2 regions of the Planococcus alpniumensis genome follow, and region 2 is predicted to be linked to the other one. Evidence: riboswitches for the same ligand, from Rfam matches in the RefSeq annotation. Region 2 holds a riboswitch; the other holds the start of a gene.
What was found. Region 2 has a riboswitch for thiamine pyrophosphate ahead of G3255_RS16775 (acetylornithine deacetylase). Riboswitches for the same ligand answer to the same signal wherever they lie in the genome.
Positions count from the first base shown of each region.

Region 1: it holds a riboswitch for thiamine pyrophosphate, as region 2 does, so the genes downstream of both, G3255_RS08925 (ABC transporter substrate-binding protein) here and G3255_RS16775 (acetylornithine deacetylase) in region 2, are expected to answer to the same signal.

Region 1 covers NZ_JAAMTH010000001.1:1,742,937-1,746,245, forward strand. Annotated here, with positions in the region: gene G3255_RS08910 (nitroreductase family protein) at 1-472, shown strand, start outside; gene G3255_RS08915 (MarR family winged helix-turn-helix transcriptional regulator) at 579-1,007, shown strand; gene G3255_RS08920 (putative quinol monooxygenase) at 1,037-1,333, shown strand; TPP riboswitch at 1,431-1,540, shown strand; gene G3255_RS08925 (ABC transporter substrate-binding protein) at 1,669-2,676, shown strand; gene G3255_RS08930 (thiamine-binding protein) at 2,676-2,969, shown strand; gene G3255_RS08935 (ABC transporter permease) at 2,975-3,309, shown strand, end outside.
Region 2 covers NZ_JAAMTH010000001.1:3,312,690-3,315,998, reverse strand. Annotated here, with positions in the region: gene G3255_RS16780 (halocin C8 precursor-like protein) at 285-1,058, shown strand; TPP riboswitch at 1,490-1,593, shown strand; gene G3255_RS16775 (acetylornithine deacetylase) at 1,666-2,991, shown strand; gene tenA (thiaminase II) at 3,004-3,309, shown strand, end outside.

The sequences.
Region 1 (3,309 bases), 1.6 Mb from region 2:
CGTTATCGACAGTGCAGAAGGAAAAGAAAAGCTAGCGCCGCTGGCATCGTTCAACTTGGAAAAAGTGATGAGTGCATCAGCTGTCATCGCCGTGTTCGGCGACCTCAACAACATTGAGTACGCAGAAGAAATTTACGGAAAAGCCGTAGAACTCGGTTATATGCCAGAAGAAGTAAAAGAATTCCAAGTCGGCTACTTCAAACCTTTGTATGAAGGCATGTCGAGTGAGCAAATGAAAGACATCGTGCTATTGGACTCAGGACTTGTGTCCATGCAATTGATGCTCGTTGCCCGTGCATTCGGCTACGACACCAACCCGATCGGTGGCTACGACAAGGAAAAAATCGCTGCAACGTTCGGCCTGGACCAAGAGCGTTATGTGCCAGTCATGCTTCTCACGATCGGTAAAGCCGCGAGTGAAGGCTTCCAGTCATACCGCTTGCCGGTCGAAACGACCACGACCTGGAGCTAAACCAGCTGACCTTGAGTATTCGGGATTTATGTATTATATTTGACTGGTCAATGAATAGTGGGCACAGCTATCAATTGACTTCACCGATCATTTAGGAGGTCTTTTTATGCCGTGTTCATTTTCAAAGCAGGAACAAGTGCTGCATCAGTTTAAGGGCCTGACCAATCAAATCAGCCCGAAGTTCGAGCGTTGCACAGGCATCAGTGCATCGCGCTATGAATTATTGTCCCAACTTTATAAGGTAGAAGAGATCAACCAGTCGACGCTTCAAAAATTGGTCAATATCGATAGTGCCGCGGTTACGCGCCACTTGAAACAGCTTGAAGCGAGCGGCATGGTCACGAAGCGCAGAAATCCAGAAGACAATCGCGTGATTTTTGTCAGCCTGACCGATGAAGGCCGCGAGCGCATCATCGAATACCGGAAAGAGAATATGGGCTTCGTCAAGCAAATGCTAAACGACTTCACCACTGACGAAGTGAATGCGCTTAGCGATATGCTCCAACGCATGCAAGACAATATTGTCGATTATTAAAAAACTAAATTAAAGGATGGCGAAATGAAATGATGATTATTCACGCACATTTACAAGTGAAACCTGACCAGGAACAAGCCTTTTTAAACGAAAGCAAGATCCTGATCGAAGCATCGCGTCAAGAACCAGGCAATGTCCAATACGATTTAATGAAATCGGTCGAGCAGGAAGGCCATTTCACAATGGTAGAAGTATGGAAAGATGCGCAAGCGATTGAAGCTCATAACACGAGCGAGCATTTCACGGCATTCTCTAAAAAAGCGGCCGAATTCATGAGTGCGCCGATCGAACTCAAAGTTTACAGCGGTGAAGCTGTTCCAATGTAAGGAAAGCTTGTTTATTCAAACGAGATGCCAGACAGAGCTTGAACATCTCGGTGAACTGTGACAATATAGACCTTGAAAGACAAATGCTAATTTCATAAAACACATGTGGGGGAATCGGTGTTGCCGATTGAGAGAATATCCGTGAGATATTGACCCTTGGAACCTGAACTGGCTAATACCAGCGGAGGGAACATATTCAAATCGGTCTATTCTGCGATGATATGCGCCCAAGGTTTCTATAACCTTGGGCGCTTTTTTGTATCCGCAATTGGATATGTCCCCTGACTCAGCTCCTGAAATCATCTTTTATGAATTCATTCAGAGGGGGAAACAATATGAAAAAATGGACGATTGCCATTGCACCGGTATTGCTGCTGGCGGCATGCACAGACGAAGCGCAAAATCCGGGAAGCGATGTGGCAAATGAACAGCAGGAATTACAAGAAGTGACAATGGTCTTGGATTGGACGCCTAACACAAATCACACCGGATTGTATGTGGCACAGCAAAAGGGCTATTTTGAAGAGCAAGGGCTCGATGTCGAGATCATCTTGCCGGGTGAAGCGGGCGCCAATCAATTGGTGGCTTCCACCCAGGCGGAATTCGGCATCGGCGCACAGGAAAGCTTGACGGAAGCGAGAGTGCAGGGCATTCCGATCGTCTCAATCGCGGCGCTCATCCAGCACAACACGTCCGGATTTGCCTCACCTAAAGACAAAGAGATCGAGTCGCCGAGCGATTACGAAGGAAAAACTTACGGCGGCTGGGGAGCGCCAGTCGAAAAAGCGGTGCTTGGGTCCATCATGGAACAGGAAGGGGCCGATGTGGAAAACGTCGACATCGTCAATATCGGCAATAGCGACTTTTTCACGGCGGTCGAACGCGACATCGATTTTGCGTGGATCTATTACGGCTGGACGGGCATTGAAGCTGAACTGCGCGGCGACGAATTGAACATGCAGTATTTGACGGATTACTCGGAGAAACTGGATTATTATACCCCTATCCTGATGACCAATGAAAACATGATTGCAGAAGATCCGGAAACCGTCCGTGCATTCACCAAAGCAGTGTCGCAAGGCTATGAATTCGCCATCGATGAGCCGGAACAAGCAGCGGACATCCTCATCGAATCGGTCCCGGATTTGGATCCGGAACTGGTGAAAGCGAGCCAGAAATGGCTGTCGCCGAAATATCAGGACGATGCAGCGAAATTCGGCGAACAACAAGAGCAAGTATGGGCGGATTACGCTGCCTGGATGTTCGACAATGGATTACTGGATGAGGAATTGGACGTCGAGCAGGCGTACACCAATGAATTTTTACCGGAGGAGGAAAACTGATGGGCAACGCATTATTAAGTATTCAAATCATCCCGAAAACGAAAAACGGGGAAGACGTCATTCCGTATGTAGATAAAGCCATCGCCGTCATTGAAAAGTCAGGTGTCCCTTACCAAGTCAATCCATTGGAGACGACGATGGAAGGGGATCTGACGCAGTTGTTTTCGATCGTCGAGGAAATGAACGAGGCGATGATCGAAAACGGCAGCCCGAACGTCATCTCCCAAATCAAAGTGCTGTATCAGCCGAGCGGCGCATCGATGGATAAATTGACGGAGAAATACCGGCCGTGAAGATTATGCAAAAAGGATGGAGACCGGTTCTGGTCCTCATCCTTTTATTGATCATCTGGCAAGTGCTGGTGCCGCTGTTTGAAGTGCCGGACTGGCTATTGCCGACCCCTTATCAGATCGGGGTAGAAGCGGTAAAAAGTTGGCCAAACTACAGCGGGCATTTATTTGCGACGATCCGGTTGTCGATCCTCGGCTTTTTCATCGGATCGTCGATCGGCCTTGGCGTCGCGATGATTCTTCATCTCGTGCCGAAACTGCGGGAGACTTTTTATCCTTTGCTGATTTTATCGCAAAATATCCCGATCATCGTGTTGGCGCCGCTATTGGTCATTTGGTTCGG
Region 2 (3,309 bases):
AGATGAATACTTTAAAAGAACTAGAGCTCAAACTTAAGAAATTGAAATAATAATGAAAAAGTAAATTTTATGTAAATTATCTATTAAATTTGGGTATTTATTGATTTTAATTGTTTATATAATCTCTAATTGGAAATCAAAGGAATGACGGAAGAAAAAGGAGGGAGGACGATGTTTGATTCAGGGATTGAATTAGGGGTTGTACTGTTTCTGTTTATTTATGCCTTGGTTGTTTCTTTCATGCTCATTTCAAAAAAAAGAAAAAACTAAGAGGAATATTCATTATGTCAATCAAACCTTTTGAAAAAGTTCTGATGCTAGCAATAGCAGCTATTCTCATTGTCTCTTCTGCATTTAGTTCCGTAGGTGCTGTCAATGCTGAAACTTCAATGTTTGAAAAAGGAACATCGAATGTCGAGCAAAATGAGTTTAATCAAATCAGAAATGCGTTAAAAAATACAGAAGAGTATCAGGCATACAAAGAGAACACCAAAATTAACTCAATTTCAAAAGGTGACATAATTATCAACACAGTAGATGGTTCCAAAGGCGATATTGCATATATTGAATTCGTGTTTGGAGGACTTGCGAAAACAAGTGATAACCTCGCATACGTTCAATTCACATATGATGTAAAAAATGGGGATATACTGACGAATCAAGCGGTCTATGCAGAAAATATAGACCAAGGAAAAATACGCATCAATGCCTTCTATAACTTGGACGGGAATCAAACCGAAATTTACGACATTACCGTCGATACAGCAGGGACGATTTTTGACGAAAAGGGTTTGATGCTTAGCCACGATGATTTTGTCGCTTCTGCAGAACATAAGATTCAGCAGGCTGGAAAGAACGCAGACGAATTTGGAGCTTATGCTTCTTTTTGTGAATATGCAGTTGGGGCTCTGTGCGGTACCGGTGGAGGCGTGTTGTGTTATGCTGCAGCGGGTGCTCTGGGAATCACTACCGGGATTGGCGGTTTAGGCTTAGCGGCTGTCTGTGCTTTGATAGGCAGTGTCGGCTGTACAGCTGCGACAGATCAAATTTGTAATTGATCCGTTCCAAAGTAGTTGAATACAACAAAGAAAGAGTAGCAGATGCTACTCTTTTTGAGGGGTACCGAAGCTCAAACGCTTCCATCTCCTTTTACGAGCGCCTTTATTTTTAAAATTAGTCAGCAATCTTCACTTTTAGCCAATATATTTAAGGAGAAATAATAATGAAAGTTCGAAATGGAACTTTAAATTAGAAAGTGCTTTTGTGTATATAAGTCAATTATAAAATACAAAATGTGCAAAAGAAAAAACAAACTACAATACATCGAGTTTAAAGTGATAGCTTTTATAAAATGAAAGCGCAGCGGATTCGGTTCGATTTATTGTTACAGTTTCTTGTCTCATATAAATAATGACAGTAGAGTGAAGTGACCGGTTGTAATTATTTAATCCTTATGATAGAACTAAAGTAACAATAAAACTTCATTGCACAATTGCTCTAGGGGAGCTGTTTAAAGCTGAGAAAGACATTCGTCTTGACCCTTATTCACCTGATCTAGTTAATACTAGCGGAGGGAAGAGATGGCAGAAGAATTTTGTCTCCACATGAGGCTTAACCTTTTATAGTCATTTACACTTCTTTCCTATGGGAAAGAAGTGTTTTTTTGTGGAGGAAATCATATCGAAAGGAGAATTAAACTTCTTGCAAAACAATCAGTTGCTTCAAGTAATCAAAGAAATCGAGTTAAAAAAAGATGAATTGATTGATCTTACTAAACAACTTATCTCTTTTCAAACTCCGGCACCGCCTGCTCGCAACACAGCTGAAGCACAAGGGTGGATTGAACAGTATTTAGTAAGCCAAGCATTTGCAACAGATCGATGGGATGTGTATCCGGGAGATCCAAACATCGTTGGTGTGAAAAAAGGGACTGAAAGAAAGTCTTTTCAAAGCTTGATCATCAATGGACATATTGATGTGGCCGAAGTGAGGCCGGAAGAAGTATGGAAAACGGATCCCTTCACGGCGGAAGTTGTAAACGATCGAATTATAGGCCGAGGTGTTGCCGATATGAAGGGAGGGATGGCTGCTGCGTTATTTGTCCTTAAACTTTTTCATGAACAAGGCATCGAATTGCCGGGCGACCTTATTTTTCAATCAGTTATAGGAGAAGAGGTTGGTGAAGCTGGCACCCTGCAGTGTTGCGAAAGGGGCTACCAGGCGGATTTTGCGGTTGTAGTTGATACAAGTGATCTGCAGATCCAAGGGCAGGGCGGGGTGATCACCGGTTGGGTGGTCATTAAAGATCCGAAAGTTTATCATGATGCCATGCGCAGGCAGATGATTCACGCAGGTGGCGGTCTTTCGCAAGGAGCAAGCGCTATTGAAAAAATGATGATTATCATTGAAAGTCTGCAGAAGTTAGAGCGTCATTGGGCGGTTTCAAAAAGCTATCCGGGTTATCCTCCAGGAACAAATACGATTAATCCGGCTGTGATTGAAGGAGGAAGGCATGCCGCTTTTATCGCGGACGAGTGCCGGCTCTGGATCACCGTACATTTTTATCCGAATGAGTCCTATGAAACTGTAAGCAAAGAAATTGAAGAACATCTTTTAAATGCTGCAAAAGCGGATTCTTGGCTAAAAGAACATCCACCCACTTTTATATGGGGTGGGCATTCAATGATAGAAGATAGAGGCGAGGTCTTTCCAGCTTTTGAAGTGAATCCGGAACATACAGGCGTAAAGACTTTAGCAGCTTCACACCAACATTTATTTTCAGAAAAGGCTGTTATTGGTGTGTCCGCGACTGTTACCGATGGCGGGTGGCTTGCGGAAGCAGGCATCCCGACAGTCGTATATGGACCGGGGCAGTTGATAGAAGCCCATAGCGTTCACGAGTCCATTGAGATACAAGAATTGGTGAATTTCTCTAAAGTTATGGCGTATTTTATTTTTACTTGGTGCCATACGAAAAAGCAGGCAGAGTGAGGAGCGATCAACGTGAAATTTAGCGAAAAATTACATACAACCCTTCAACCCATTTGGAGAAACAACCATAATCACCCTTTTGTAGTCGAAATGGGGAAGGGGTCTCTTGATAAAGAAAAGTTTCGGTTCTTCATGGTTCAAGATTATCTTTACTTAATCGAGTATGCAAAGTTGTTTGCGATTGGTGCCACCAAGTCACAGGATGTTAAAACAATGGGACAATTTGCCAAGTTACTGGATGCCACTATGAACGAAGAGATGGCATTGCACCGCCAGTATGCGGAACGTTTTGGGATTAGCGCAAAGGAACTGGAGGAA